Regions from separate parts of the Oleidesulfovibrio alaskensis DSM 16109 genome, predicted to be linked through region 2. Evidence: predicted binding sites of a transcription regulator. Region 2 holds the regulator's gene; each other region holds the start of a gene.
What was found. Region 2 encodes sigma-54, which starts transcription at its own class of promoters, with help from an activator protein. Its sites were predicted from a motif close to CTGGCACGGNNNNTGCTT; they were not measured.
Positions count from the first base shown of each region.

Region 1 (7,825 bases), on a different contig from region 2:
AGAGGGGTAAAAGGGCAGCAGCCACAGCGCCGTGACCCCGAGATCCTGCAGATAGTCCAGTTTTTCAATCAGCCCCGCCATATCGCCCATGCCGTCGCCGTCGGAATCATGAAACGATTTGATGTGCAATTCGTATATGATGGCATCCCTGTACCACTGCGGATCAAGGCCCGCCGGCTCAATCATAATGCTCATGCAGCCTCCGGTATGCGCCCGGCGTCATACCGCCGGACGATGCAAAGAGTTGTTTCATCATACCTCAACCATGCGGAATCGCAACCGGCGCATACAGCGGCAGTCAACCGGCCTGTCCCGCCTGTGTGTACCGGAGCAAAACCTTGAGCAATATGCGTCCATATATTATATATAGGCATGTCTATTTCTATGCGCGTTCTGCATATTGCCGCACAGCTATGCCTGTGGTGTCTTGCCGCTGCGGCACATGCCGGCCCCCTGCAATCTCCCGCGGCGGCTGTAATGCCCTACGCGCCGGCTGCGGCACGGGTCGTCCGCGTGGTGGACGGCGATACTCTGATAGTAGACATAGACACCTATCCTCCGGTTTTCGGGCAGGCCATTCCCGTGCGGCTGGCGGGATGCGACACGCCGGAACTCAACGACCCGGACCCGCGTCTGCGGGCTCTTGCAGTGGCTGCCCGGGAATTTGTCCGGCAGGTGCTGGGCGATGCCCCAGTGGAACTGCACGACATCGGTCGGGGGAAGTATTTCCGCATCATCGCCCGTGTGCGGGTGGCAGGGCAGGACCTGAGCACGCTCCTGCTGCAGGCCGGTCTTGCCGTACCCTATGCGGGCGGCAAACGTCCGGACCACAGCGTGCTGCTTACTGCCGCAACGGCCGCCCCCTAAGCGTCTCTCCGTCACAACGACTCGTTTTTATTTGACTTTTAAAAAGAAACCATCTAATAGAACTGCACGGCGTGTCATGGTATGATCGGAGTGCAACCCCAACCCCCCCATGCGGCATGAGCGAACACATCCTGCTTATCGAAGATGACAACGCCTTTCAGGAGATGCTTTCCGAGGCGTTACGAAGCCGCGGGTACGCCGTGAGCTCGGCCTCCAGAGCGGAGGAAGGCATCAGCATGGCGCGTCAGCATGATTTCGATCTTATCCTGACCGATGTCATGCTGCCCGGCATGTCGGGTGTGGAGGCCATTCCTCAGCTGCGTGAAGCCGCCCCCGGTTCCGATATCATCGTCATGACCGCCTACTCCACCAGAGAACTGGCGCTTGAAGCCATCCGTCTGGGAGCCTACGATTTTTTTTCAAAACCATTCAGCCTGAAAGAACTGGACATCGTGGTGCGCAGGGCGCTGGAAAAACGCCGTCTGCAAAAAGAGGTGACCACTCTGCGCGAAACGCTGCGCCATGACAGCCCGGTACAACGCATCATCGGCGACAGCGCCCCCATGCGCGCCGTAAAAACGCTGGTCGAAAAAGTAGCCCCGCTCGATTCGACAGTGCTTATCACCGGCGAATCCGGCACCGGCAAAGAACTGGTCTCCGACACCCTGCGCGCGCTTTCCGGCCGGGCAGGAGCACCTTTTGTCAAGGTAAACTGCGCCGCCATTCCTGAACATCTGTTTGAAAACGAACTGTTCGGTCACGAGAAAGGTGCCTTTACCGGTGCCACATCTGCACAGCCCGGCAAATTTGAACTGGCGCAGGGCGGCACCCTGCTGCTGGACGAAATTGGCGACATGCCCGCAGGCATTCAGCCCAAACTGCTGCGGGCCGTGGAAGAAAAACAGATCGAACGGCTGGGCGGGCGCAGACCGGTTGCAGTCAACGTACGCATTATCGCCGCCACCAACCAGAACCTGCGTGAACTTGTGGCCCGCAAAGCGTTTCGCGAAGACCTGTATTACAGGCTGGGCGTAGCCGTAATCATGCTTCCCCCCCTGCGCGACCGCAAAGAAGACATACCCCGGCTGGCGGAGCATATTCTCCGCAAACTGGGGCTGACGCTGGGCATACCGGTGCACGGCATCACTGCCGCAGCCGTACAGGCGCTTATGAACCACCACTGGCCCGGCAATGTCCGGCAGCTGGCCAACCTGCTGGAAAGAGCGGCCATCAGCGCACAGGGACGCATTACAGCCCAAGACATAGCCGCTGCACTTGCCGTGCAGAACGGTACATCGACGCAGCCCTGCACCGCACAGTCTCCGCATGACGCCCCCGCGGCAGAAGACTGCCTGCGTATGCCCCTGCGCGAAACCCTGCACCAGATGGAACGCAACCTGCTGCTGGAAGCGCTGCGCAGGGCGGAAGGCAGCCAGAAAAACGCTGCGGCCCTGCTGGGTCTTACTCCCAAAAACATGTGGGCAAAACTGCAGAAGCATCAGATACGCATCTGAGTGCCGTCGCGTATCTAATTTTTTTAGACCCGACGGAACATCTCACCCCGCCGGCAAGCTGCTGTTCATCCATCATTCCCGACGACATCCCCCGCAGGACATCAGTGCTCCTGCTCTGCGCGTACCCTGTACACGCCTTATCATCTATTTTTTTTAGACTCACTTAGACCCCGCGGCACAAGCCGTCTGCCTGTCTGCGTTCTGCCCCGACGGTCTATAAATTTTAGATACACACTGCCGCTCCCCCCTTTCTCTTCGCCGGTCATCCGGTGGGGCCGGACATCTGCCAACAAACATAATGCTATTTTTTACACATAGTTATTGAAAAAAAACAAACCGCGCGGCGCGGCTTGGCACGGTGGTTGCCTATAGGAATGCACAACCGCGGCTTGTCCGCAGCAAACGCTTTTCCGCAAAAAGGAGAAAGAACCATGAAAAAGACCATCATGAACCTGCTCAAGGGTGAAGAAGGCGCCACCGCTCTGGAATACGGACTTATCGCAGCCCTCATTGCCGCTGTCATCGTGGCAGCCGTCACCGCGCTGGGTACCAAGGTGAGCGACACCTTCACCTACATCGACTCCAAGATGCCCACCCCCGGTACCTAACAGGGACACAGCAGAATCATCCGCCGACAGACCCTTCAGAGACGGAGCCGGCCTGCAGCCCCCGCTTACCGACAGGCCGTCCTGCAGTATCCGCAACCTGCTCCGCTTATCCGTCCGGCACGGAAGGGATTATCCGCAGACAGCAAAAAGGGCCGGAGCGCATCTCCGGCCCTTTTAGCCACAAAACAGAGGAACACACCATGCAGACCGTCATGCCCATCCTGCTTGTCAGCATTCTGATGACAGCCGTCGTCACCGACATACGGGCCATGCGCATTCCCAACTGGCTCACTTTTCCGGCCATGTTCGCCGGACTGGCGGGGCACGGTGCCGCCGGCGGCGCTGACGGGCTGCTTTTTTCCCTTGCCGGACTGGGACTGGGCGCAGCTCTGATGCTGCTGCCTTTTCTGGCGGGTGTGATGGGCGCGGGCGATGTGAAGCTGATGGGTGCGGCAGGTGCCTTTCTGGGAGCGCAGGGAGTGTTCGGTGCATTCATATGGACCAGCTTTGCCGGCGGCGCCTACGCTCTGGGCGTTCTGCTGTTTCACCTGCCTCAGCTCCGGGCCGTGGGCCGCGCGCTGCACACATCATTTACCACCATGCTGGTTACCGGCGAGATGACCTACACCCCCGCAACAGGCGGAAAGGCACTGCCCCGACTGTGCTACGGCGTGGCCATAGCAGCCGGTACCGTGACCTCCATGTACTTTTCAGGCGCATTGGATGCTGTCTTTTCCGGCATCATGGCAATCCGCTGACGGAGAACCGGCATGAAAAAATCATCACTCATCCAGATTGCTGTAGCGCTGGTGCTGGCACTTGGGGCCGGAGCACTCGTCTTCCGCATGATGCAGGCCCCCGCCCGCACGGCACAGCCCCCCAAAGTCGCCAGCGTCATGCTGGCCGTGGCGGCAGCTGATATGACCAAAGGCACAAGAATACGTGCCGAACAGATCACCATGGCCGAATTTCTGCTGCAGACCGCCCCCGCGGGGGCCTTTTCCTCCGCAGATGAGCTTACGGGCAGAGTGCTCGCTTCCGCCGTGACAGCCGGCGAACCCATCACTCCCGCGCGGCTGGTGGAAGACACCGTCCGTTACGGCGGCGTCAGCACCATGATCAGCCCCGGCAAACGGGCGGTGGCGGTAAAGGGCAACAATGTTCTGGGTATGGCCGGATTCATCCGCCCCGGAAACCATGTGGACGTACTGGTGACCATAGATGACAACAGGCGCCCCCAAGACAAGGCCGTGACCAAAACCGTACTGGAGAACATCCGCGTACTGGCCACCGGCACCGAACTGGAACAGCAGGGCGACGACACCGCCACATCACCGGTGGACATCTATACGCTGGAAATGCTGCCCCGCGAGGTGGAAGTGCTCTCTCTGGCTGCTTCCCGCGGAGAGGTACACTTTTCCCTGCGCAATCCGGCAGATACTGATTCCGTCAAAACAGCCGGTACGGACGTCCCCCATGCGCTTTCCATGCTGCGTCCTGCAGCCGCGCCCGCCAGCAAAGCGCGTGCCGCCGCTTCTGTGGAAGTCATCAGCGGAACACAGCGCTCAACACTGAGGTTCAGGCAATGACTGCTTTCAACAAAGCCACAACGCTTCTGGTATGTTTCCGCCATTTTCCGGTACTGGCTGCGGTGCTGCTGAGCGCCGTATGCGCGCAGGCGGCCATAGTGCCCGCCGCAGTGCAGCTGGCCGCCGGCAAATCGGTCGTTCTTGAAACCGCATCCCCTGTCCGGAGGGTTTCAGTGGCTGCGCCGGAGGTGGCACAAGTACTGGTGCTCTCTCCCACACAGGTCTACGTAACCGGCGTAAAGCCGGGCGGCACCACACTCACGCTGTGGAACGCTGCCGGTGCGGTGTCCCATGTATTCGATATTCAGGTTTCACCGGATATCGCCCGCCTGAAGGAAATGCTGCACAAGCTGCTGCCGTCGGAAAAAGACATAATGGTCATGACGGTAGGTGAATCCATAACTCTGGCAGGCACGGTAAGCAGCCCCGCGCATATTGCCACAGCCATGGACATGGCCCGTATGTACGCCCCCGACAAAGTGACCAACCTCATGAAAGTCGGCGGAATGCATCAGATAATGCTTGAAGTGAAAGTCGCTGAAATGCGCCGCTCCGTCATGCAGCGTCTGGGCATTGATCTGGCTGCCGCGTGGGGCAACAGTTTTGCCTTTACCATGCTCAACCAGCTGTTCACACTTGACAATCAGGACGGAACCATAGGTGTGGGCCGCACCGCCGCTGTGCTGAGCCCTAACAATACCGGCGTGTTTCAGGCACCTGTAGGCGGCATGACACTGACCGGCTTTCTGGATGTGCTCAAGGAAAACGGCCTTGTAAAAGTACTGGCCGAGCCCACGCTGGTCTGCCGGAGCGGTGAGCATGCCAGTTTTCTTGCCGGCGGCGAGATACCCATACCTGTACCGCAGGGGCTGGGCACCGTGGCCATCGAATTCAAAGAATACGGCGTAACGCTGGATTTCACGCCCACGGTACTTTCGCCGCGCCAGATAAGCCTCAAGGTTGAGCCGGAAGTCTCCGAGCTTGATTATGCCAACGTCATCCAGATCAACGGTTTCTCCATTCCCGGCATCAGCAGCAGGCGGGCCTCCACCACGGTGGAGCTGGGCGACGGTCAGAGCTTTGCCATTGCCGGTCTGCTGCGCGATGAAGTCCGCGAAACCATAAAAAAATACCCCGGACTGGGCGACATTCCCGTACTGGGAACCCTGTTCCGTTCTTCCAGCTGGCAGAAAAATGAAACCGAGCTCGTGATCATCATAACCCCGCGGCTGGCCAAACCGCTGGATATGACCGCACAGACCCTGCCCACAGACGGCTTTCGCGAACCCACGGAATATGAATTTTTCATTCAGGGAAAAATGGAAGGCGATGCTCCTGCCGCGGCCCCTGCCGCCATGCGGGGCTCCGGCGATGTTCAGTCCTCAGACGGCAATCCGCCGTCCGGCATGGAAGGCGAGTTCGGCCACGTGCTCAGACTGCGGTAACTGCGGAGAAACAACATGAGCAGATACATCATTGCCACCTTAATACTGGCAGCGCTGGCCGGATGCACCAATGCAGGCGCCCCGGGCACGCAGCGGCCCATACCCGAGTGGGTGCAACAGACCGGTTCTTCATTCCGCCAGCAGCAGCAGGCACAGCGGGCCTGCCCCGCGCCGGAAACAGGCTATGCACCGGCCGCCATGGACGGCGTGCTGGCAGAAGAAACCATCGGCCTGTACCGCACCCCCGAACAGCCCGCGCAAAAGGCGTCCGGCATCAACCTTAATCTGAACGGTCCCAAATAGCCGGAGGAAATCATGGCTTCCACCTATCCGGTCTGTCTGCTGACCAGAAACCTGCATACCGAAGAAGAGCTTTCGCGCCTCATTGCGCACCAGAAGCACTTTCATCTTGCCACTCCGGGCGTATCCGAAGACATGGGGCTGGTCATAGTGGAACTGGGCGGCACCCCGCAGGATGACTTTGACGCCATTGTGGCGCTGGCGGCCGACCCGCGTGTGGGCGAAGTGTTCATCACCGCTCCGCGCAAAGACCCCGATGTCATCATCCGCGCCATGCGCGCCGGTGTCACCGGCTTTCTGGAACAACCTTTCAGCAGCGACAACATTGCCGCGGCGCTGGAAGGATACGCCGCGCGCATGCGTGAAACCGAAACCGCACCGCAGCCTGCTGTACAGCGTCAGGGACGCATCATCCATGTGCTGGGCGCAAAAAGCGGCAGCGGTGCCACGACGGTTACGGTCAATCTGGGCGTGAACAGCGCGCGGAACGGCCGCAGCACCGCGGTGATGGATATGCGCCTGCCGCAGGGCGAGGTTCCGCTTTTTCTGGACATGCAATACGCGCGCACATGGGCAGATGCGGCGCGTGAACTGCACAGACTGGATCATATGTATCTGCAGAGTCTTATGGAACGGCACGAAAGCGGGCTGGAAATACTGGCCGCGCCGGATGAAAACGATGCGCCCGAAACACTGAGCGAGCGCAGCGTAAGAAGTATTCTGCGCCTGCTGCGCACCCGCCATGACGCCGTGCTTATCGACGGCGGTCCGTATGCCGATGAACTGGCTCTCGTATCCATGCACGAAGCGGACGAGGTGCTTCTGGTTTCAGAACTGTCACTGCCGGCGCTGGCCGGAGCCCGCAGGCTGCTCAACAGCATTGCACAGACGGCTCCGGATCTGGACGGTAAAATCCGTCTGGTCATCAACAGGCATGCCGCAGGAAGCGGACTGTCGCAGGAAGAAGCCGAAACCCTGCTGGAACGCAAAGCCTGCTGCCTTATTGAAAATGACTACGAAGCGGCCGTCTCCGCGGTCAATCAGGGTGTGGCCCTGTGCGATGCGCACCCGCGTTCGCCCGCGGCAAAATCGCTGACCGCACTGGCAGACATACTCATGCCTCAGGCCTCTCCGGCTGATACCGGTTCCATGCGCCCCAGAAGCCTGCTGGCCAGATTCATGCCGCGTCGTCCTTCCCGCGTGCGGACAACACAGGACGCGCCTTTGTCCGGCAACCTTCAGACCGCGGAGAGCTGACCATGAAACTGGCAGAACGACTCATGCGCTCCACCCGGCGCACGCCGGCGCCTTTGTCCGGAGTCCCCGTCCGCAGCGAAGACGACGCGCTGGAACAGGCTTTCCGCCGCAGTCCGCAACCTGCCACGCCCCGGACACCGCATACGGATTCCGCTCACGCTGAAACAACCGGAACGGTCTCTGCGCCCGCCGGAACGCATCCGCCGGACATGCGGCACGCATCCGCACCGGCACATGCACGACAG
Region 1 is NZ_AXWQ01000004.1:336,340-344,164, forward strand. Features, by position in the region: gene treS (maltose alpha-D-glucosyltransferase) at 1-195, opposite strand, end outside; gene H586_RS17770 (thermonuclease family protein) at 478-867, shown strand; gene H586_RS0101790 (sigma-54-dependent transcriptional regulator) at 984-2,381, shown strand; gene H586_RS0101795 (Flp family type IVb pilin) at 2,813-2,989, shown strand; gene H586_RS0101800 (A24 family peptidase) at 3,190-3,747, shown strand; gene cpaB (Flp pilus assembly protein CpaB) at 3,760-4,578, shown strand; gene H586_RS0101810 (type II and III secretion system protein family protein) at 4,575-6,023, shown strand; gene H586_RS0101815 (hypothetical protein) at 6,039-6,326, shown strand; gene H586_RS0101820 (CpaE/TadZ family protein) at 6,339-7,580, shown strand; gene H586_RS0101825 (ATPase, T2SS/T4P/T4SS family) at 7,583-7,825, shown strand, end outside.
Region 1: H586_RS0101795 (Flp family type IVb pilin) is a predicted target of sigma-54. The motif match lies at 2,732-2,749, and genes of this name have one in related genera.

Region 2 (7,825 bases):
GTTGCGCAAGCAATACGGTTCGCGCGAAGTGGTCTGCGGCGTTTCCCTGAATGTGAAACAGGGGGAAATTGTCGGCCTGCTGGGCCCCAACGGCGCGGGCAAGACCACGACCTTTTATATGCTCATAGGCATTGTAAAGCCCAATGCCGGCGAGGTGCAGCTGGATGACCTGAGCATATCCGACTGGCCGCTGCATGAACGCGCCCGTATCGGTTTGAGCTATCTGCCTCAGGAAAGTTCTGTTTTTAAAAAACTCACTGTCACTCAGAATCTGCAGATGATTCTGGAACATGTGGGGTTGAGCAAAAAAGCTCAGCAGGCAAGAGCGCAGGAACTGCTTGAAGAGTTCGGCATCACCCACATCGCCGATTCATACGCCATGCACCTGTCCGGCGGTGAACGGCGGCGGCTGGAAATCGCCCGGGCCCTCATCCGCGCCCCGAAGTTCATCCTGCTTGATGAACCGTTTGCCGGCATTGATCCTCTGGCCGTGGATGATATTCAGGAAATCATCAAAAAACTGCGCGACAAAGGTATCGGGGTGTTGATCTCTGATCATAATGTACGTGAAACATTGAATATCTGCGACAGGGCTTATCTCGTTTACGAAGGAAGGGTCATTCTGGAAGGCACTCCGGAAGCCATTGTGGCCGATCCCAAGGCCCGCAGTGTCTATCTGGGAGAGGGCTTCTGCCTGTAAGTCCCCCGGCTCCGGTTGCATCACACAGATATATGTGGCAGAAAAGAGTCATGGAATGCATTTTGGAATGATTTTTGGATAACAGCACGGAATATACGTTTCCGCTGTCTCCGGCATCAGGGATTTGATATTCCCTGAGCAATAAAAACAAAATATATTCAGCTTTTATAATCTTAAGGATTCGGTTGAACAATGGCTTTAGAGTTACGACAGCAGCTTAAACTCGCTCAGCAGCTTGTGATGACGCCCCAGCTTCAGCAGGCGATCAAACTGTTGCAGCTTTCACGCGTCGAGCTCGTTGAAACCGTTCAGCAGGAACTGCTGGAAAACCCGTTTCTTGAAGAAACACAGGAAGAGCGCCCAGTCTCTCAGGCTGAAGAGAGAGCCCCGAGAGCAGAAGAAGCCGACCCTTTCCGTCAGGAATTGGTAAAGAATGCCGACTGGGAAAACTATCTTGGCGATTTTGCCAGTACCGGCAAACAGGCAGGCGGACGCGACGCGGAAGTGCCGGAAGAGATGACCGCCTTTGAGGCTCGTTTTTCATCCAGCCCCACGCTGGAAGGGCATCTCAGCTGGCAGCTGCGCTTGTCTTCCGCCACGGAAAAACAGCTGGACATAGCAGAGGTCATAATCGGCAACCTTTCGCCTGCGGGCTATCTGCAGGCGACGGTGGAAAACGTGGCGGAAATGGCCGGTGCCGGTACGGCAGAGGTGGAAGAAACGCTGCACCTGCTGCAGCGGCTTGATCCCGTGGGCATAGCGGCGCGTACTCCGCAGGAATGCCTTCTGGTTCAGGTCGAAGTGCTTGGATACGACCGCGACCCTGTGCTTGTCGAGCTGATCCGCGATCATCTGGAAGACCTGGAAAAACGACGGTACAAGCCTCTTCTCAGAAAATATCGTCTGGGAATGGACGACCTTAAAGAATATCTTGACCTTATCCAGACTCTTGACCCCATGCCGGGCTCCCGTTTCGGTAACGAACAGCCCGCGTATGTCAGCCCCGATGTCTACGTGTATAAAAGCGAGGATGATTTTATCATCCTGCTGAACGAAGACGGCCTGCCACATCTCCAGCTGAGTGAATTTTATAAAGAAGGCGTCAAGGGCTCCACTGATAAAGAAAAGGACTACGTGCAGGAAAAAATGCGCTCCGCCTCGTGGCTTATAAAAAGCCTTTATCAACGGCAGCGAACCCTGTACAAAGTAGTTGAGAGCATTATTAAATATCAGAGGGGTTTTTTCGAGGAAGGCGTATCCCGGCTTCGCCCGCTTATTCTCAAGGATATAGCGGACGATATAGGAATGCACGAATCAACCGTCAGCCGTATTACAACAAATAAGTATGTGGCTACCCCCCATGGTATTGTGGAGCTTAAGTATTTCTTTAACAGTGCACTGGCGTTAAATGACGGAACAGAGGTAGGTTCTGAAAGTGTGAAAGCGCTGATAAAGAACCTGATTTCTGAAGAAAATCCTAAAGAACCGCTCAGTGACGAAAAGATCGGAGAAATTCTTAAAGAAAAGTTGCAAGTCAATATTGCTCGAAGAACCGTGGCGAAGTATCGTACAGCTATGGGAATCCCTTCTTCTTCGAAACGAAAAGCTGTATTTTAGGCCAAAGGATTTCCGGCAGAAATGCCTGAACTGAATCTCTGGAGGTTTTTATGAACATCGCTTTCACTTTCAAGAACTTCGAGCCTTCCGATCACTTGAAAAAGTATGCCAACCGCCGTTTTGAAAAGCTCGGACGCTTTTTGAATAAGTCAGAAAACCTTGAGTTACAGGTTCTGTTGAGCGTTGATAAATTCCGGCACAAGGCGGAAGTACAATGCACGGGCGAGGGGTTGAATCTCTCTGCAGTGGAGCAGAGCGAGGATATGTATGCCACTATTGATCTTGTGCTGGATAAGCTGGAAGCACAGGTCAAGAAACACGCAGAAAAGACTAAGGATCGGCGCCGTTCCAGCAGTGATGACAGCGTGCGTATGGATGTGTTCAATTACAAAGACAATGACGGCGTGCGCGAGCGCACCATCATTGAAACTGATGAGATTGATCCCAAACCCATGCATATTGATGAAGCAGCCATGCAGCTTGAGGCGCTGGATTACGAGTTTCTCGTTTTCAAAAACGCGCAGAACAACCGCGTGAATGTCATCTACCGTCGCAAGGACGGAGACTTCGGGCTGATCGATCCGGGATTCTAAAAAATGAAACTGGGTGAATACCTGGATAAAGACCTCATAATTCATGAGCTTTCCGCCAGCACCAAAACTGAGGTGCTGGCGGAACTTGTGAAACCGGTCATCCAAAAATATCCGGAACTGGATCAGAATACCGTGGTCCGCATTCTGCAGGACCGTGAAAATCTGGGAACAACCGGCATCGGTGACGGCATAGCCATACCGCACGGCAAGGTGGAGGGGCTTGACCACATCGTGCTGGTGGTCGGTCGCAGTTCTGAAGGGCTTGATTTTGAAGCGCTTGATTACAAGCTGTGTAACGTATTCTTTCTTGTTCTTGCTCCAGAACAGGTGGCCGGCATGCATCTGCGCATTCTCGCACAGATTTCGCGTCTGCTGAAAGACAAAGAATTCAGAGCTGAATTTGCTCAGGCAGATTCGGAAGATACCTTGTGGGAGCTTTTGCAGAAGGCGTAACGGAAAGGGGCGGACGCCGGTGGTGCCGCTCTGTCTAAAAGGTAGGAAAAGGGGTTGCGCCGTGAAAAAGAGTGAAAGTCTGCCGGTTCTTATAGTCACAGGACTTTCCGGCGCGGGCAAAAGCACGGTGCTCAATGTATTCGAGGACTTGCGCTTTTTTACCATAGACGGGCTGCCGGTGGGGGTAGTGGCCGACCTGTTGGAACATCTTGCACGTGATGCCATGGGGCGCTACCGCGGCGTGGTGCTGGGCATGGACCTGCGCCAGTTCGATTTTCTGGATGAATTCGAAGGCGCGCTTATGCGGCTGGAAAAGATGGGGGTTTCTCCCCGCATCATCTATCTGGAAGCCGACAGTGATACTCTGGTACGGCGTTTTGCCACCACACGCAGACCTCATCCTCTGGAAGGCGGCGACCTGGGGCTGGAGGCCGCCGTTGAACATGAACGGAATCTGCTGGCTCCGGTGCGTGAACGTGCAGACCTTATTCTCGATACCTCAGAATTCTCCATTCACGACCTGCGGCGCATTGTGCAAAAAAAATGGAGTTCGCTTGGAGGCAGCTTGAGAAGTCTGCGCGTCAACCTGATTACCTTCGGGTTCAAATACGGTGTCCCTTCCGACGCCGACATGGTTTTCGACCTGCGCTTTCTGCCCAATCCGTACTTCGACGCAAAATTAAAGGCGCTTTCAGGTAAAGACCCTGAAATACAGCAGTTTGTTCTGGGTTGCGAGCAAGGCAAGACTTTCTTTAAACGTTTTTTAGACTTTCTTCTCTTCCTGCTTCCTCAGTATGAGGCGGAAGGCCGCTACCGGATAACGCTGGCCATCGGCTGTACCGGCGGCAGACACCGGTCTGTTTCCACAGCCGAAGCGTTGCGGGACGCTTTGAAAAAGTCCGATTATGCAGTATCCTTGGAACACCGGCATATCGATCTGGGCTGATTTTTTTTCCACCATAACCAAATGTGCAAAGCAGAAAATATGTCTTCTGAACCAACCGTGGAAGAGCCCGTAGTGGGCATTGTACTTGTCACGCACGCGGACTACGGTGCTGCGTTGCTGCGCGCTGCCGAATTTATTCTCGGCCCGCTGACCGACTGCACGTCGGTGAGTGTTGACGGCACACTGCAGGTGGGAGAAACAATCGACCGGCTGAAAGAAGCAGTCCGCAAGCTGGATAAAGGCAAAGGGGTTATCGTGCTCACCGATATGTTCGGCGGCACGCCCACAAACCTCAGCCTTTCTTTGCTCAGCAGTGCGGACATAGAGGTTGTCACCGGAATCAACCTGCCTATGCTGCTTAAAGTTTTTTCCAGCCGTACCATGGAGTTGCAGAATCTGGCACTGGAAGCCAAAGAGTCCGGCGGCAACGGCATCGTTGTGGCCGGCGAGGTTCTGCGCCGTAAAGCGCGAGGCAAATAGAGTATATGTGGGTGCGGGTTGATAATCGTCTGGTTCATGGTCAGATAATAGAAACGTGGCTGCCCTATACCGGAGCAAGGCATCTGCTGGTTGTCAACGACGAACTGGCGGCGGATGATCTGCAGCAGCAGATTGTCTCTCTGGCAGTACCCGGGCGTGTGTCCATCACGTTTGTGAGAATTGATGAGTTGCAGGACATCATTATGCGGCGCGGAATAGCACTGCCGGACACGCTGGTACTTTTTGCCAACTGTGGCGACGCGCGTCGCAGTTCTGAAAATGGTTTTGAATTTGACACACTGAATATAGGCAACCTGCATTACAGTCCGGGCAAGCGCCAGTTGTGTCCGCACGTGGCTGTTTCCGATGACGACGAAGCATGTCTGCGCTTTTTCAAGCGCAAAGCCGTCGCGCTGGATTTCCGGTGTGTTCCAAACGCGCCTGTTCAGGTTAAGGGGTGGTCATGATTTTTTCTTTTCACTCCCTCATGTGGGGTCTCCCCATCGCTTTTTTTTTGCCCTCTTTTCGCTCCCGCGCTTCAGCATAAATATCGGATTTCTTGAGCGTCCGCTGTGTGTCGGCTTTCTGTGGGCCGTAATCACCGGCGAATGGGAACTCAGCCTCAGCCTTGCTATCTTCTTCGAACTCCTCTGGCTCGACCTTTTTCCTGCCGGCACATATATTCCCCCCAATGCAGTCGGCTGCCTGCTGCTGACCATCGCGGCAACAGACTACTTCGGATTGCGTACGCCCGAAGAGGTGGCCGTTCCGGCGCTGCTTTCGCTGCCTGCTGCGTTCATAAGCGCCAGGCTGGAATATATGCACCGGACGATGCAGGACAAAGCCTATAACAGAGCATTGGGGTGGGGCAGAGGAGGTGCCAGACGTGTGGCTTCGGGCATTGAGGAAGTGCCTCCGTTCGGTATGCTGGTCTGGAATGCATCTTTGCAGCTTCTGTTATTGCAGGCAGGCTTTTTTCTTGCGGCGCTGCTTGTGCTTATCGGCACTATCTCCGGCCTGAGTTCGCTTCTGGGCCATCTTCCCTACATACAGGGAGCAGAATGGCCGGCATTATGGTTTGTAAGCGCAGTGGGAGGCGTGCTGGCTGTCCGGATACCGCGCGCGTATGCACTCTTTGTTGCAACAATCTGTTTATTCATGTTTTATGCCCTCGGGTTATAGCCCGGGGGCTTTTTTTTGCGCTTTTTTTTCTGTTTGCACGCCTTGCCCCACTTGGCAGTTGCGCCAGATTGTGCTATTTGGCACAAACTCACTTGGCGCTAAGCGAACCTTCGCTTTCCTAACAAGATTTATGGAGGATTTCACCATGGCTGTACTCGTAATGGGCCACATGAACCCGGATACCGACTCCATCGTTTCCGCACTTGCCGTCGCCGACCTTATGTCCAAGCGCGGCGTGGAAGCCACCGCTGTAGCTCAGGGCGAATGCACCCCTGAGAGCACTTTTGTTCTGGAAAAATTCGGCCTTGCCGCTCCTGAAGTCGTAACTTCCGTTGCCGGTAAAGACCTGATTCTGGTGGACACCACCGACGGCGCCCAGCTGCCCGCCGACATCGCCGATGCAGAAATCAAAGGCGTGGTCGACCACCACAAGCTTGGCAACGTGACTACCTCCAACCCGCTGGAAATGTGGGTATGGCCTGTGGGTTGTTCCTGCACCGTGATCAAGGCCATGTACGATTTTTACGGCATCGAAGTGCCCAAGGGTATTGCAGGCGGCATGCTGTGTGCAATCCTCAGCGACACCGTCATGTTCAAGTCGGTCACCTGCACCGATCAGGACAAGAAAGCTGTGGAAGAACTTGCCAAGATCGCCGGTGTGAACGATGTCATGGCTCTGGGCATGGAAATGTTCAAGGTGAAGTCCGCTGTTGAAGGCGCCACCATGAGCGAACTGGTTTTCCGTGACTACAAAGATTTCGACATGAACGGCAGCAAAGTTGGCATCGGCCAGCTGGAAGTTGTCGACCTGAGCATCCTTGATCCGGTCAAGGACGGCCTGTACGAAGAAATTCAGAAAGTGAAGGCCGACGGCCGTCACTCTGTATTCCTGCTGCTCACGGACATCATGAAGGAAGGCAGCGAAATGCTGATCGTTTCCGATGATACCGTTGTGGTTGAAAAAGCTTTCGGCGTTAAGCCCGAAGGCCGCTCCGTATGGCTGGACGGCGTTATGAGCCGTAAGAAGCAGGTTGTGCCCAACTTTGAAAAGGCCTTCAAATAAGCTTCCGAGCCTGACTGTAAAAGCCCGCCTTACGGCGGGCTTTTTAATTATCAAGTACACCTGTACCTGAGGCTCTTATCGGAAACAAAAGCGCGGAGGCATTTGCTGCACGTTTTTATGCGTGCGAATGGCAAAAACCGCGAAGCCCGTGCCGCGCACAGGCAGACATCACCGGCAAAAGCGCCTGCGCTGCACCCGCTGTTCAGAACAGCAAACCGGCGGCATAAAACCGGCAGACGGCCTGTCACTGTCTTTTTTCTTTAAAAAACTCTGCAAGAAGCCGCGAGCATTCAGCTTCGCACACACCGCTCATATACCACGGCCTGTGGTTGTGAAAAGGCAGCTCCAACCCGTCCAGGCAGGAATCCACCGCTCCGGCACGCTTGTCCGATGCCCCGTAAACCACTCCTGCAAGTCGGGCGTGAATGATGGCACCTGTGCACATGTGGCAAGGCTCAAGCGTCACGACCAGTACGGCATCGTCCAGCCGGTAGTTGCCCGTATGGATGCACGCCTGACGTATGGCAAGGATTTCCGCGTGCGCCGTGGGGTCACAGGTGGCAATGGGCCTGTTGCGTCCGGAGCCGAGCACTGCTCCGTCCGGTGCGACCACCACGGCACCCACGGGCACTTCCCCGTGCAGCTGCGCCAGCACAGCCTGTTCCAGAGCCAGCTCCATCAGTGCCTCCCAGCTTTTCCAGCCGGAAGGCACAGGAGGAATGATCTGCATCTTCTGCTTCATGCCGTTGTCAGATAATGACATGTCGCTTGATGTAGGCGAGCACCTCTTC
Region 2 is NZ_AXWQ01000015.1:92,064-99,888, reverse strand. Features, by position in the region: gene lptB (LPS export ABC transporter ATP-binding protein) at 1-700, shown strand, start outside; gene rpoN (RNA polymerase factor sigma-54) at 893-2,317, shown strand; gene hpf (ribosome hibernation-promoting factor, HPF/YfiA family) at 2,368-2,910, shown strand; gene H586_RS0110375 (PTS sugar transporter subunit IIA) at 2,914-3,363, shown strand; gene rapZ (RNase adapter RapZ) at 3,425-4,309, shown strand; gene H586_RS0110365 (PTS sugar transporter subunit IIA) at 4,349-4,789, shown strand; gene H586_RS0110360 (PTS sugar transporter subunit IIB) at 4,795-5,256, shown strand; gene H586_RS18925 (hypothetical protein) at 5,216-5,971, shown strand; gene H586_RS0110350 (manganese-dependent inorganic pyrophosphatase) at 6,117-7,034, shown strand; gene tadA (tRNA adenosine(34) deaminase TadA) at 7,279-7,776, opposite strand; gene H586_RS0110335 (LOG family protein) at 7,784-7,825, opposite strand, start outside.

Region 3 (7,825 bases), on a different contig from region 2:
TCACCGGCCGGAGCTGTCTGCTCCGGCCGGTTTTTTTGTTGCGCCGGTCTGGCGGCGCGCGACAGGCTGCATAACCATACTATGTGCTGCATACACTGCAAGGAGTACGCCCATGATTCTGCTGGACGGTAAAGCCACCGCCGCGGCTTTGCGCGAAGAATTGAAAAAGGATGTGGACGCCCTGAAAGACCGCGCCGGAAGAGCGCCCGGGCTGGCTGTTATTCTGGTGGGCGACGACCCCGCATCGCAGGTGTACGTGCGCAACAAAGAACGTGCCTGCGCCGACGCCGGAATCCGTTCCGAAGCGTTCCGCATCTCTGCACAGACCACGCAGCAGGAGCTTGAGGAACGCATTGCCGCCCTCAACGCCCGTGAAGACATAGACGGCATTCTGCTGCAGCTGCCTCTGCCCGCCGGACTGGACAGCCAGCGCTGTCTTGAACTTATCGATCCCGCCAAGGATGTGGACGGCTTTCATCCTGTCAACATGGGCAAACTGACGCTGGGGCTTCCCGGCTTCCGGCCCTGTACGCCGGCAGGCGTGATGACACTGCTGGAACGCTACAACCTGTCGCCGGCGGGCAAAAAAGCCGTTGTGCTCGGCCGCTCGAATATTGTGGGCAAGCCTTTGGCGCTCATGCTGGGTGCTTCGGGTCCTTTTGCCAATGCCACTGTCACTGTGTGTCATTCGCGCACTCCCGACCTTGCGCAGCAGTGCCGCGAAGCGGATTTTCTGTTTGTGGCCATCGGCAGGGCCAACTTTGTCACCGCAGACATGGTGAAACCCGGTGCCGTGGTGGTGGACGTGGGCATCAACCGGACGGAAAACGGCCTTGCGGGAGATGTTGATTTCGGCCCTGTAAGCAAGGTGGCCTCTGCCATTACGCCTGTGCCGGGCGGAATAGGCCCCATGACCATCGCGCAGCTGCTGGTGAATACCGTGGCTTCGTGGAAGAAACGCTGCGGCGTGTAACTGCGGGGTAACCGCATGCCGTCCGCCGTTGTCTCTGCCCCGGCTGCAGGAACACCGCCGTGGGGGCTGCCTTTCGCCGCGCATGGCGGACGGCCGCGCGGCTGCCGCTGCATACATAACTGCCCGTAACACAACAAACAGGCTGCACATGGTGCGGCCTGTTTTATTTTCTGCGGGTAAAGGCTGCTGCGCCCGTGTTGCCTGTGTCTGTGCTGCCTGCGCCCGTGTTGCCTGCGTACGGGGTGCGTATGCCGCTGGCGGGAGCATACATTCCGGCAGGCAACTTTTTCCTGCGGTGTTGCGGCGCAGTGATTTGCAGCGGCGGGCAGCGGCAGCTTGCGGACACCGCCGTGCGGGCGGCAGCGAGGTAAGCGCCCCGCATGGCCGCATATCTGGCACGGTCCATGCTTACTGCAACGCGGGGCATATTTTGCCCTGTGACCAAGCCCCGCGTGACCAACGGGCAGGAGACCGCGTATGACCATTGCATCGCTGTATATCGGAGCCACCGGCATGAAAACCCACAGTCAGGGTATGCAGGTGATCGGTAACAATCTGGCGAACATCAATACGGTCGGGTTCAAGCAGTCCATGATGCTGTATCAGGACCTGACGAGTCTGGATGTGACCACCGGGGGCAACAATCCCACGGTGGGCATGTCGCAGCAGGGTATGGGTGCCTCTGTGGCGGAGGTGCGCGTTCTGCACACTGCGGGCGGCTTTGAACCCAGCAATACCGTGACTGACCTTGCCATTTCAGGGAAAGGATTCTTTCAGGTGGCGCAGGGCGACAAAACGCATTACACGCGGGCCGGGAATTTCCGTTTTGATCTGGAAGGGTACCTTGTGGACCCCAGCGGTTACCGTCTGCAGGCCAAACCCATTGAAAATGGTGTGGCGGGCGGGCTTCAGGATTTGCAGCTGGTGGCGGGGGAAAACGGTAACATGGTGCTGCCCCCCAGTGCCACGACATCGTTGTCCATCATTTCCAATATCGGGGTTACCTCCGACAGCAGTGCAAGCGCCACGGATCCGTATTTTTCGCTGCTGCAGCAATGGAACGGCACGGCGGAACCCCCGCTGGGCGACGGAGCATACGGGCACAGCGACAGCATAGCAGTATACGACGCCGCCGGAAACAAACACGAGGTGTCGGTGTATTACGATGGTGCGCCGGACGGTCCCGACGGACAGCGCATTGTGGAATATGTCATGGCCATGCCGCCTTCGGAAGACGGAGGCGCAGGGGCTGGAACATCCGCCGCCGGGCTGCTGATGGCGGGTACGCTCACGTTCAACGCCAACGGCGAACTGATCAATATGACAGCCTATACCCCTTCAGGGGATGCTTCGCAGCTTTCCAGCTGGCAGCCGGCAGCCATGGGCGCGGACGGCTATCCTTCGTTTACGGCCACCTTTGCAGGGTCGGGCGGAGGGGCTCAGGTAATGACCGCGGGATTCGGCATGACAGGCACAGGCTGGACAGGCGGCGGCAGCGCCGCTTCCGTGGGCAGCAATGCCTCGCAGCTGCCCGGGCTTGCAGGCGCGGCCCGTCAGGCGCGGGTGACCACGGGGTACGAAGGGTCTTCCTCCAACCTGCACCGCACACAAAACGGGTACGCGCAGGGCGGTCTCATGTCGCTTGCCATTGACAGCGAAGGGGTTATGAGCGGCAAATTCAGCAACGGGCAGGTTGTTGATTTATATCAGATTCCGCTGTTCCGCTTTACCAGCGAATTCGGCCTGCGGCGTGAAGGCGGCAATCATTTTTCGGCCACCAGAGAATCAGGTGAAGCGCAGGAAGGAACGGCAAAGACAGAAAATTTCGGTTCCGTGGCGGCATCAACTCTTGAAATGTCCAATGTGGATGCATCGCGCGAGTTTGTTAATATGATTATCACGCAACGCGGATTTCAGTCGCAGAGTAAAGTTGTGACAACTGCAGACACCATGCTGCAGAAAGCACTGGAACTGAAGCGCTGATACGGTTCTCAGTAACGTTTCCTGAAATATAAAGGATGAGCAGATGCTCATCCTTTTTTTTATAATCTGTGTTGTACAAAACAATAATTATGTGTTTGGATGGTGCGTAATCAGTGCAGGTGTTGAAGACGCCGTAACATCAGGCCACCAGATCGGGCAACGGGAGGCTGTATGCGGAGGTTTCTGAAACCGCTATTTCTGGTTTCGCTGGGCGTGCTGGTAGGATTTCCTGTTTTCAGCATGACCTACTATACCATGGTGCGCACATCGACGCCGGAATTCTGTGCATCATGCCACGAAATAGTACCGGCGTACCAGTCGTGGAAAACTTCCACTCATGTGAACAATGCGCAGGGCGTAGTGGCGGACTGTATGGACTGTCACCTGCCTGCCCCTCATCAGACCGTCGACTTCTTTTTTTCCAAAACCTACCACGGCATCAAGGACGTTGTGGCACATGTGCTTCACGGTTCAGAAGCGTATGACCGCGAAAAGAACCGTCAGGCCGCCTATGACAGTTTCACCAACGACCAGTGCCAGAAGTGCCATCGCAATATCCTGTACATGCCGCACAACCGCGGAGCCATGATGGCTCACCGCACAGTGCTGTACGACCGTTCGGGCCGTACACGCAAGTGTGTGGACTGCCACCGCGACCTTGTGCATGTGGACAGGCCTCAATACCGGTACAAGCAGTTTGCCGCCCCGTATCGGGCGTCGGGGCTGGCGGATATCTGACAACGGCCGCCGGTCCGGAAAAGGTGCGGTGCGGCGCGTTCCGTCGGGTGACGGTGCGTCCGGTGCCGTCGGGTGAATCAACGTGAAGGAGGCAAAGGAATGAAACGGACGTGGCTTTTATGGTTGTGTGCCGCCATGCTGCTGCCCGCGACGGCGCAGGCGGCGGAATCGGTGAAAAATTATCCGAAAATGAAAGAGTTCCGCATCGAGCGGGCCATGCCTGATCAGGCCGTGGCCTGTATTGAATGCCATAGAAAGGAAACTCCCGGCCTGTTTGCCGACTGGGCGGCCAGCAGACATGCTTCGGCCAATATCACCTGTCTGGACTGCCATCAGGCGGATGAACGTGATGCCGATGTAAGCGTTGACCACTACCAGTACTACGAACGCGGCGACATGCCCTACGGGACAAAAGAATACAGAATTCCCGTGGCGGCCGTGGTCACACCCAAAGACTGCTCGCGCTGTCATCCTGACGAAACGGAGCAGTACGCGCGCTCCAAGCATGCCAACACCATAGAGATCATGTGGAAAATTGACCCGTGGCTGAACATGGGCATGAATTCCGACAACGAGCGCAAGACCGGTTGCTATTACTGTCACGGCACCGTGCTGAAGGTGAAGGACGGCAAGCTGGACCCGGCCACATGGCCCAACGTGGGCGTGGGGCGTGTGAATCTGGACGGCAGTCTGGGCGCATGCACAAGCTGCCATACCCGTCACCGCTTCTCCGTAATGGAAGCCCGCAAGCCTGAAACCTGCGGCCAGTGCCATCTGGGACCGGATCATCCGCAGATAGAAATTTATTTTGAATCCAAGCACGGCGACATATACAAGGCCTTCGGCCATGAATACAACTACGACGCCGCGCCCGGCACATGGACCCCCGGCGTTGACTACCGCGCGCCCACCTGCGCCTCGTGCCATATGTCCGGCGCGGGCGGCACCATGACCACACACGATGTGACGGAACGGCTGTCGTGGGAAACACAGGCCCCGCTTACCGTGCGTCCCAGCGAATTCAAGGCGTTTCCGGCCAAAACAGACTGGCGTGTGGAGCGCGACAAGATGAAGGATATCTGCCTGCAGTGCCACGGCAAGGCCTGGGTGGACGGTTTTTATGCCGACTTTGACAAGGCGGTGGAAGAATACAACGAGGTATACTACAAGCCTGCCAAAGCCCGCATGGACGAACTGTACGAAAAAGGCCTGCTGGACAGCAGCCGTATCTTTGACGAAAAGCTTGAGGTGGAATTCTACGAGCTGTGGCACCACGAAGGGCGCAGAGCGCGCATGGGCGCCATGATGATGGCCCCGGACTATGCATGGTGGCATGGTTTCTATGAGTGCAAGCACCGGTTCAACGAGCTGATGCACGAATCGGATCTGCTGCTCAAGGAAAACAGAAAGGCTCACAGATACGAGAACTTCCCCAACGCCACGGGCAACACCACCCGCCCGCCGGAGATTTTCGGCAAAAAATAGCGGGTACAGTGCAGACGGCAAAATACAGGGAGAAGGCTTCAGGCCTTCTCCCTTTTTGTGAGCATCTCAGCGTGTGCCGGCAGCGGTATATGCCGGACAGCAGCGTGCATTTTTGTCCGCGGGTGTGCATTTTTCCGGCTCAGTGCGTGCAAAGTTTCCACAGCGCAGCTGTTTTGTGCCCGCCTGTGACCGGCCTGTGTCAGCGGTGCACTGCCCGCGGTGACAGAACGCGGAAAGCACTAAACGGTGTTTTGCCGTCCGGTATCCTGCTGTCCGCTGTCCGAGGCGGAACCTGTCTGGCTGAGCACCACACCGGCCAGCACCAGCGCAGCGGCAACATACTGCTGGGGGGTGAATACCTCGTCCAGAAATACCTGCCCCATAAGCAGCGTGAGTACCGGTATGAGATTGATAAATGCCGAAGCCTGTCCCGCGGGCATCTTGGAAACGCCGTAGTTGTAAAAACCGTATGCCACCAGCGAAATGGCCACACCGAGATATACCACGGCAAGGGCCGGCAGCAGGGGGATGGTCTCCGGCAGGGCGGTGCCGGGACGAAAAGCCAGCGGCATGAAGAACACCATGCCGGTGAAAGCCTGCACCGCGGTGATGAACAGCGGAGGATAGTGACTGGAAAGACGTTTGGCCGTCACTACATACCCCGTGGCGCTGGCCATGGCCAGACACTCCAGAATGTTGCCCAACAGGGGATTGGATGCGTGTTCTGTAGCTTCTCCGGCCAGTGTGAGCCATACAACGCCGCACAGTGCCACGGCAAAACCGGCCCATACCTGACGCGAAAGACGTTCACGCAGAAAAATGAAGGCAGCCATAGCCACAAAGAGCGGCATGGTGGAAACCACCATGCCCGCCTGCGATGCCGATGTGTAGCGCAGCGCGTATGCTTCGAACACAAAATAGGCACAGGGCTCGCAAAGCGACATGAACAGCAGCGGTTTCCAGTCGCCTTTGCGGTAAGTGACCCGTCGCAAAGACCGCCAGCAGCAGGCAAAACACAACGATGCCGCCGTCATTCGACCGAACATGACCAGCATGGGGTCCAGTTCCATAACGGCCACTTTCATGGCGATGAACGAGCTGCTCCACAGCAGCATGGTTACCAGCAGCGCCAGAACGGGCAGCATGCGGGCTTGAGACGGGGTCATGGCAAATCCTCCGGCGTAATGGCAATGATGTAGCGTGCCCCTGTACCGTTGTCCATGAAGATAGTGGTACTAAATAGAAATACGCAAAAAAGAGTGTGGCGGAAGGCTGTTGGTTGCCGGCAGGCCGGGACCGGTGGCACGTTGCAGCGGCGGCATTTGTCTGCGGTGGGGCCTGCGACTGCTGCCGACGGAGGAGGCGCAAACCGGAAGAGCGGGCAGGCGGGGTCTGCCGGATGCAAAAAAACAGGCCGACTGTGCAGACGGCCTGTTGGGTCGGACAGCATCTGTCCTGTTGATTTACGATATTCTTCCGGAGGATGTCTCCGGCAGCGTACCGTCGAACCTTCCGGACAATGAGGCAGTGTTTTACAGCGCAGCTTTGCCGCCCCGCATCATATGGCGGCATACGCCGTGTTGCTGCGGCAGTGCCGGAGGGACAGCGGTCATGCTTTTGCTTTGCGCTTTTCCCACAGCTTCATGTCTTTCATTTTTTTGCGGCGTTCACGCTGCAGTGTCTTGCATACAAGCGGCAAATTCTTTTTATAGCCCCACTTTTCACGGTATTCCGCAGGTGTCAGGTCGTGGGTGCCAAGGTGCTTTCGGGTCAGTATCTTGAAGGTTTTTCCACATTCAAGACAGGTAATGGATTTTTCCTTGATGGCTTTGGCCGGATCGGCCGCAGGCTCCGCTTCCTGCGGTTCGATATTGCCTTCGGTAATCTGCTGGATGCTCTGTGCGAGCTTAAGAACCATGGAGTTTATTTCATCCTCGGTCATGGTACGCACACTGGCCTGTGCCTTTACAATCTCCAGTGCCTGTTTCAGGGCTTCATCCATGGGGTGCTCTCCTTTCTTAAAAAAATGTCACTGCTGAAGCAGCGCACGTGCTGATGAAAGTATTAGATTGTGAGCCATATATTGCACTACATGGATGGATTGTGCAACAGGCGGAAGATATTTTGCCCTGCTTCTGTAGTAAAAAACCATTTTTGAGACAATTATTTTTACATCAAATGAAAATGATATGCATGAAAGGCAATGCCTGTCCTGCTGAAAAGTGCATGGTCATGCGTGTAAACAACAGAGACAGGGAAGAGCACGAAGAAGAGAGCGATGGTTATGGTTCTGTCTGCCATGCATTGGTGCTGGTGTGCAGAAACTCGTGTCCTTCACCGGGGTACAGCCGTCTGTGGTCCGGGGCTGCGGGGGTGGCTGCCGGCCAGTGCCCCTTTTGCGGGTACGGGCCTTCCAGCGTTACGGCAGAAGGTTCGGCGGCGGTAAGCCGCGGGTGGGCGACGATATCAACAGCCTGCACATAACAGCTGAACTCGATGGCAATGCCGTTGGGGTCGAAGGAATAAAGAGAGTGGATGAATCCGTGGTCCACCAGTTCTGAAACCCAGAAACCTGCCGCATCAAGACGGTCTTTCAGTTCCCACAGGTCGTCGTCGGTTTCCACCCCTATGGACACATGGTCAAAC
Region 3 is NZ_KI519495.1:43,572-51,396, reverse strand. Features, by position in the region: gene folD (bifunctional methylenetetrahydrofolate dehydrogenase/methenyltetrahydrofolate cyclohydrolase FolD) at 113-973, shown strand; gene H586_RS0115560 (flagellar hook protein FlgE) at 1,451-2,956, shown strand; gene H586_RS0115555 (NapC/NirT family cytochrome c) at 3,128-3,694, shown strand; gene H586_RS0115550 (multiheme c-type cytochrome) at 3,794-5,179, shown strand; gene H586_RS0115540 (DMT family transporter) at 5,419-6,345, opposite strand; gene H586_RS0115530 (Ros/MucR family transcriptional regulator) at 6,789-7,181, opposite strand; gene H586_RS0115525 (VOC family protein) at 7,462-7,825, opposite strand, start outside.
Region 3: H586_RS0115560 (flagellar hook protein FlgE) is a predicted target of sigma-54. The motif match lies at 1,366-1,383, and genes of this name have one in related genera.

Region 4 (7,825 bases), on a different contig from region 2:
CCGGCTGGGCAGGGTGGGAGACGGGACGGAAGGTGTCGCGGCCCGCGTATGCCTCTCTGAAATGCCGTGGCAGGCGCTCTGCATCGATGGTTGTTCTGTCGCCCAGCAGTGCGATGCTGCCTTCGATGACATGTAGCAGCTCGCGTACGTTGCCGGGCCAGTCATACGCCATGAACATATCCAGAACCTTGGAATCCAGTTCCACAGGCGGCCTTTGCTGGTGGCGCGCGGCATTGTCCATAAAGAGCCGCGCAAGCATGGCAATGTCGCTTTTACGCTCGCGCAGCGGCGGAATGGCCAGACCGATGACGGCAAGTCTGTAAAAAAGGTCGCTGCGCAGCACGCCCTGTCCCACGGCGTTCAGAGGTGCTTCGTTCAGGATGCTGATTACCCGCACATCCACGGGAATTTCTTTGTGCGACCCCAGGCGGCGTACCCGTTTTTCCTGCAGTACACGCAGCAGTTTTGCCTGCAGCCCCGGTGGCATGGAGTTCAGTTCGTCCAGTATCAGCGTGCCGCCGTTGGCTTCTTCCAGCAGTCCGGCTTTTTGCGGAGCGTCTGTATAAGCTCCTTTTTCAGTGCCGAAAAGAATGGCTTCCAGCAGGTTTTCGGGAATGGCGGCGCAGTTTTCGGCCACCAGCGGCTGACCGCTGCGGCTGCTGGCGGAGTGTATGGCCTGTGCGAACACCTCTTTGCCTGTGCCGCTTTCTCCCCAGATCATGACGTGCGAGGATGAACCGGCGGCGGCGCGGGCCTCGGCCAGTACTTCGCGCAGGGCCTCGTGCTGCCCGGCAATGCTGTCAAACGTATAATAGGCCGGAGTCTTTGCCGGGCGGGCCTGTGCGGCGCGGCGGCCTGTCTGTTCCACTATGGGTCTGGAACCCGTCCACAGTGTAAAAGCTATCACGCCGTCTTTCTGACCTTTTCTGAACAACGGAAAGAAGTCGGAAACGGTGCCCGCCAGATAGTTTTTAGTGGTTTTGTAAAAATAGGATTTTTTCAGAATGGGTTCACCGGTGCGCAGACATTCGATGGTGGGAATGCACTCCAGTTCGTGGGGAACATACAGCGAAGTGATGTGCTGCCCTGCCACGTTTATTCTGCCGAATCCGTCCACCCGCCGCTGGATGGGGTTCATGTATTCGCAGATGCCGTTGGCATCCACCACGGCTACCCCTATGCCCAGATCGTCCCAGATGGCTGTCATGGCAGGGGTCATGACGGCCTGCCGGCAGACATCAAAAAATGATTCCCGTGTAAAATACAAAATTCACAACCTCTGTCTTTCTGGTGATGCCGGCTGCCGCTCAGCAGCGCAGTACCTGACGGGGCGGATGTAAATCGAAAAAAATTCTTTCGCAAATAAAAAAAACTTTCCAACCCGTAATTTTTTCTTTGTCCTTCTTTGCCCCGGATTACAGCGTGGTACGCGGCCATGCGCCCGCAGGCAGGCTCCGTGCCGCTCCCTGCTCTGTTGGCATGGCTTCTGCTAGTGACAAAAAAAACAAGCACGCAAAGACACAGCATTCTCACATAAGCCGACAGCAAAATTTTTTTAGAAACAGGAGATAGCCATGCTTGATATTTCCGGAGCAAACGGAACGACTGCCCCGACCGCACCTGCCAAGGGGTATGGCATAAACTGGGACACCGCCGAAACCCGCGTAAAGGAACTGAAGGATTATCTGATGGCGGCGCCGCAGATAATGGACCCCGAGCGTCTGCAGTTTCTGAACGAGGTGTACGAGGAGTTTCAGGGCGAATCTGTATACTATATCCGCGCCAAGCTGTTTGAGCGCGTGCTGACCAAAAAGAAAATCTTCCTCGACGGTAACCCCATTGTGGGCACACTTACCGGCGTCCGTGCCGGTGTGTATGCCTATCCCGAATGGAACGTTTCCTGGATCAAGGAAGAAATGCAGATGGCCAAGATGGCCTCTCTGGGCGAGATGAAAATTCCCGCCGAGACGCAGGAACTGCTGGAAAAGACATATAAGCTGTGGAAGGGCCGTACCTGCATCGATCTGAACAACAAAATGTTCAAGGAAAAGTACGGGATCAATCCCAAACCCTACGCCAAGGCGGGCATGTATTATGAAAACGTGTCCGTAGCCAGCGGTTCGGGCATTGCCGACTACCCCATGGTGCTTAACAAAGGGTTGCGCTGGCTTATCAATGACGTGCGCGAGCGTTTTGAAAAATGCCCCACCACGCTTGAAAACAAAGAAAAGCACGACCTGTATCGTGCCATGATAGTGGCTCTTGAGGCGGTCATCACCCATGCGCACCGCTACGCCGAACTGGCAGAGAAAACCGCTGCCGGCGAGCCCGACCCCAAGACAAAGACTGAGCTGCTGGAAATTGCGGAAATCTGCAGGCGCGTGCCTGAGTTCCCCGCACGGAATTTCCGCGAGGCCATCCAGTCTTTCTGGTTCACGCACCTTGCCATCGAAATAGAACAGATGGCCTGCGCCTGCTCGCCGGGACGTTACGGCCAGTACATGTATCCTTTCTTTAAAAAAGACATTGAAGAAGGCAACCTGACCCGTGAGCAGGTGCTTACGCTGCTTAAGTTCCAGTGGATCAAGCATCTTGAACTGGGCGAATATCAGGGTAATTCCTACGCGCTTACGCTTTCCGGTCATACCGGGCAGAGCATTACCATAGGCGGCGTGGACGCCAACGGCAACGACGCAAGCACCGAGCTGGAAGAGCTGCTGCTGGAAACCCAGATTCAGATGAAAAGTATCCAGCCCACGCTGACCCTGCTGTATCATCCCAAGCTTAAAGATTCGTACATGCAGAAAGTTGTGGAATGCATCCGCGGCGGTTCCGGACAACCTCAGATTCTGAACAACAATGCCGTGGTGCAGCGTACTCTGGCCCGTTTTGCTCAGTACAAGGACGGCATTACGCTGGAAGATGCCCGTAACTGCGGCAACTACGGCTGCGTGTCCACCGGCGTGTGCGGCAAGGGCAGCTTTATCACACAGGAAGACCAGCCCTGCCTTGCCAAGGTTGTTGAACTGATGCTGAACAACGGCACCTGCCCCGTGACCAGAAAGAAAGTGGGCGTGGAAACCGGCGACCCCTGCTCGTTCGCAACGTTCGACGAAATGTACGACGCGGTGAAAAAACAGCTCGATAACCTGTTCAGCATTTCACGCAAGCATTCCGACCTCAGTCAGATGGCCCGTCTGCAGGTTGTGCCCAGCATCTTCCGGTCGGCCATGTACGACGGCTGCATTGAAAAGGGCATGTGCGAAGAAGCCGGCGGTACCCGCTATCCGCAGGTGAACCCCATCATGACGGCCGGTATTGATGCGGCCAACTCGCTGCTGGCCATCAAGCATCTGGTGTTCGACACCCGCAAGCTGACCATGGAGCAGTTGCTGGAAGCCATCAGGGCTAACTTTGAAGGGTACGAAGACATCCGCAAGATGTGCTACGAAGCTCCCAAGCACGGCAATGATTACGAAGAAACACAGGAGTTTGTGCAGCAGTTCTACCGTGACGTGGACGCCATTCACCATGCGCAGGGGCCGGACTGCTTCGGCTACCGCACCCCGCTGGATGCATACTCGCTGTCATACCACAACTACTTCGGCGCGCTTATGGGGGCACTGCCCAACGGGCGCAAGGCCGGTGTGGCGCTGACAGACGGCAGTGTTTCGGCCATGCCCGGCACCGACCACGAAGGCATTACCGCGCTTATCAAGTCCGGGGCGGAAGCCATTGATACCGTGCGTTACGGGGCAAACCACTTCAACGTGAAGTTCTCGCCTTCCGTGCTGGAAGGTCCGCAGGGAGCGCGTACGCTGATCTCGCTGATCAAGACATACTGCGACTTCGGCGGCTCTCATATCCAGTTCAACTGCGTAAGCTCCGAAACCCTTAAAGCCGCACAGGAAACACCTCAGGATTATTCTGATCTGGTTGTGCGTGTGGCCGGTTTCAGCGCCTACTTCACCCGTCTGGACAGGGGCGTGCAGAACGAAATCATCAAGCGAACCGAATACCGGTCCTGACGCCTGCCGGTCTGAAACAGGCGGACGATATGTGGAAGGGGCCTGCCCTTGCAGGCCCCTTTTTTTACAACTCCGATGCGGCTGCGGCGTGCTTTGCCCGGCTTTGCAAACAGTGGCGGAAACTACCATGACTCAAGGAATGATCTACAATATCCAGCGGATGTCCGTGCATGACGGCCCCGGGCTGCGCACCACGGTTTTTCTGAAAGGCTGTCCCCTGCGTTGCCTGTGGTGCAGTAACCCCGAATCGCAGAAAACCGCACCGCAGATGCTGTATTTTGACGAGCTGTGCACGGGGTGCGGGGCCTGTGCCGCTGTGTGTCCTGCCGGAGCGGTCAGCATGTCCGGCGGCAGATCTGTCCGCGATCTTGAGAAGTGTACGCACTGCGGCGCGTGTGCCGCCGTGTGTTCTGCCAATGCGCGGGAAATGACGGGCAGGCTTATGACCGTGGCCGAGGTCATGGACATCGTCCGTAAGGATGAGTTGTTTTATTTCAACTCCGGCGGGGGCGTGACCTTCGGCGGCGGAGAACCGACAGCGGGCGGTGCTTTTTTTCTGGAGCTGCTGGAAGCCGCAAAGAATGCCGGCTACCACGTCACTGTGGATACCTGCGGGTACTGTCCCGAAGAGCGGTTTGACCGCACCATTGAACTGGCCGACCTGCTGCTGTTTGACTGCAAACACATGGACCCGCAGGAGCACAGAACGCTGACCGGCGTAGATAATGCGGTCATTTTGCGCAACATGCGCGCCGCACTCGGTTCCGGCACCGAGGTGCGCATCAGAATGCCGCTGATGCCGGGGCTTAATGATTCCGAGGACAATATAGCCGCCATGGCAGCCTTTTTTGCGGAATCCGGTCGCAAAACCATTGAAGTGATGCCGTGCCATGCCTTCGGCAAAAGTAAATATGCGGCACTGGGCAAGCCTGTTCCCGCTGTTGCGCAGTACACGCCGCAGCAGCTGGACGCCGTATTGCAGCGCTTTGCCCGGCACGGGCTTGAGACCGTCATGGTCTGACATCAGACAATCAAGAGGATGACAATATGTTTGAACTGACAGTGCCTGAAGAAATGCTGGAAAAACTCCGCGGCATGCTGGAGGACGAAGATGAAGACAGCTGCGTGCGGCTGCGCGAGTATCAGGTTGGCGGTGGCTGACACGCCAAGATAGTGCTCGGTCTGGGCATTGACGAGGCAGATGAAGACGAAGACGCGCGCGTTGAGATCGGCGGCGTTCCGTTTATTGCTGAAAACGATTTTCTTACCAAATACGGCAGAAAGTTTTCTCTCGGGTTCGGTGAAAACAAAGAGGTGGTGCTTACGCCTCTTGCCGGAGAACCCCTTCAGCTGTAAGTGTCAGAATGCAATGACTGCGCCCCCTGCCGTTTCCGGCGGGGGGCGTTTTTTTGTTGTGTCCGCAAAATGTTGCCGCCGCCGGATGATGCGGTGCCCGGATGCAGAAGACGCTGTGCCGCTTTTTTGCCAGGCGGTACTGCATGTCTGTGCTGTATGGAGTGTGTCCATGTGCAGCAATATGCACTGCAATGTGCATAATGGATATGCACATTGCACGATGTGGTGCTGCAGTATGCACTTTGCAATCGGGAAATAATTGTCTTGAATCTTTTGTGTTGACAAATTTTATGGTTCGTATTTTTGCTTTCTTCTGTCCTGCATCATGGTATGCAGAAATATATAAAAAATGATATTTTTTGGAGAAGGTATGGAACACTTTGGTTTTCCTGTTGAGGTAATCATAGTATTTTTTGGTGTCATAGCTCTTTCTGTGTATTTTGATCTTGTGTCACACAGAAATGTCAGAGAAATATCCATAGGGAACGCATCGAAGTGGTGTGCTTTCTGGATTATCATAGCACTGTTATTCTATGTATATCTCTGGGTGCGCTTTGACAGGCACTGGGCGGACATGTATCTGGCGGGCTATCTGTTGGAAAAAAGTCTTTCCGTGGATAATCTTGTGGTCTTTATTGCCATCTTTTCCAGTTTCGGCATCAGTTCACACCTGCAGCACCGGATTCTGTACTGGGGTATCATGGGAGCGCTGGCTTTCAGAGCGGTGTTTGTGGTTATCGGTACCGGACTTTTTTATGCTGCACCGTGGGTGGGCTTTCTTTTTGCCGCCTTTGTGGCGTGGAGCGGTGTCCAGATGCTGCGGGACAAAAGCTCCGGTATGGAGATAGAAGACTACACCCACCACTGGAGCGTGAACTGGATAGGACGGATGATGCCGGTCTACACCCGCCTGCACGGCGAGCGTTTTTTTGTGAAGGACAGCGAAATACCCGCAGCGCAGAGTGCAGGAGCCATAACCCGCAAGGGGCTCTGGTACGCCACTCCGGCTTTTCTGTGTCTGGTGACGGTGGAAGCTTCCGACCTCGCCTTTGCTTTCGATTCAGTACCTGCGGTCATATCGGTTACCGAAGAACCGCTTCTGGTTTACGCGGCCATGATTTTTGCCATACTCGGGCTGCGCACGCTGTATTTTGTCATCGCGGCGCTTACCGAGTATCTGGTGCATCTGAAAAAAGCAGTTGTTGCCCTGCTGTTTTTCATTGCGGTAAAAATGACTGTCCAGTCGTGGAATCATGCCGTGGGTGATACGGGCATTCATATTTCGCCGCAGGTCAGCGTGCTTATTGTCATTGGCACTCTGGCAGCCGGAGTGCTTGCGTCGCTGCTTTTACCGCGTCGCCGGTAGCATGCTGACGGCGCATACCGACGGCGGGGCTGCGCTCTGCCGTCCATGCAGAAGCGGCCCGCACCATACATATGGTGCGGGCCGCTCCGTTATGGGACTGTTCCCGGTCTCCGTTATGTTCCGGCCTGCTGCCATGCCCCGCCCGTCGGGCGGGGAGGGCGGAGGCGCCTGAAGGGGTGAACATGACCGCCGCCGCTCCGTGACTGCCTGTGCAGTGCTGCGGGGATGCAGACAGTCCGGCGCAGGAGAGACGCTGCCGGCAGCCGCCGGGGTGTTCCGGAGGGGAACAGGTATGCCGCGCTACTGCGGTTGTTCCATGGCCGACTGTGCCAGTCTGGAAACCTGTTCGGCCTTGCGTTGCTTGCGCGCTTTGGCGCTGTGCAGCAGGTCCACAAGTTCTTCCATGTGTGCCGGCTTGGTCAGAAAGTAAAAGGCGCCCAGTTCCTGACCCTGTATGCCGTTTTCGGGGGTCGGGTTGCCGGTGTACAGAATTGTCTGCACCAGCGGGTATTGCTTTCTGATGACGGCCAGCGTTTCCAGACCGTTCATACCGGGCATGGAGATATCCAGCACCACCACATCGGTGTCGGGGCGGGCGGCCAGTGCCTTCAGGCATGCTTCGCCCGACGTAACCATAGTCACGTCCATGCCGCGCTTTTTCAGGCGCTTGGTCATCACTTCCGCCAGCTTTTCCTGATCATCCACAACAATGGCATGTACCGTATCCTGCATCATCATGGCTCGGTCCTCCTACTGCAGGGGCGTAAAGGGGAAGAACATGGGAATCATGACAGTGGCCAGCACGATGACCAGCAGGGTCATGGGCAGCCCCACGCGCATGAAGTCCGAAAACTTGTAGCCGCCGGGGGCGTATACCAGCAGGTTGGTCTGATAGCCGATGGGCGTCAGATAGCATGCCGATGCACCCAGAGCGATGCCTATAAGAAACGCGCGGGGGTCGACTCCCAGCTCCATACCTATGGAAACGGCAACGGGTGTAAGCAGCGCCGCAGCCGAGTTGTTGGAAAGAAAGTTGGTGATAAGCGCGGTCAGTGTGACCACGGCCAGAAGGATG
Region 4 is NZ_AXWQ01000006.1:255,682-263,506, reverse strand. Features, by position in the region: gene H586_RS0106270 (sigma-54 interaction domain-containing protein) at 1-1,219, opposite strand, end outside; gene H586_RS0106265 (glycyl radical protein) at 1,575-4,028, shown strand; gene H586_RS0106260 (glycyl-radical enzyme activating protein) at 4,156-5,049, shown strand; gene H586_RS21195 (hypothetical protein) at 5,202-5,384, shown strand; gene H586_RS0106240 (TerC/Alx family metal homeostasis membrane protein) at 5,755-6,750, shown strand; gene H586_RS18375 (response regulator) at 7,051-7,488, opposite strand; gene H586_RS0106230 (SLC13 family permease) at 7,501-7,825, opposite strand, start outside.
Region 4: H586_RS0106265 (glycyl radical protein) is a predicted target of sigma-54. The motif match lies at 1,475-1,492, and genes of this name have one in related genera.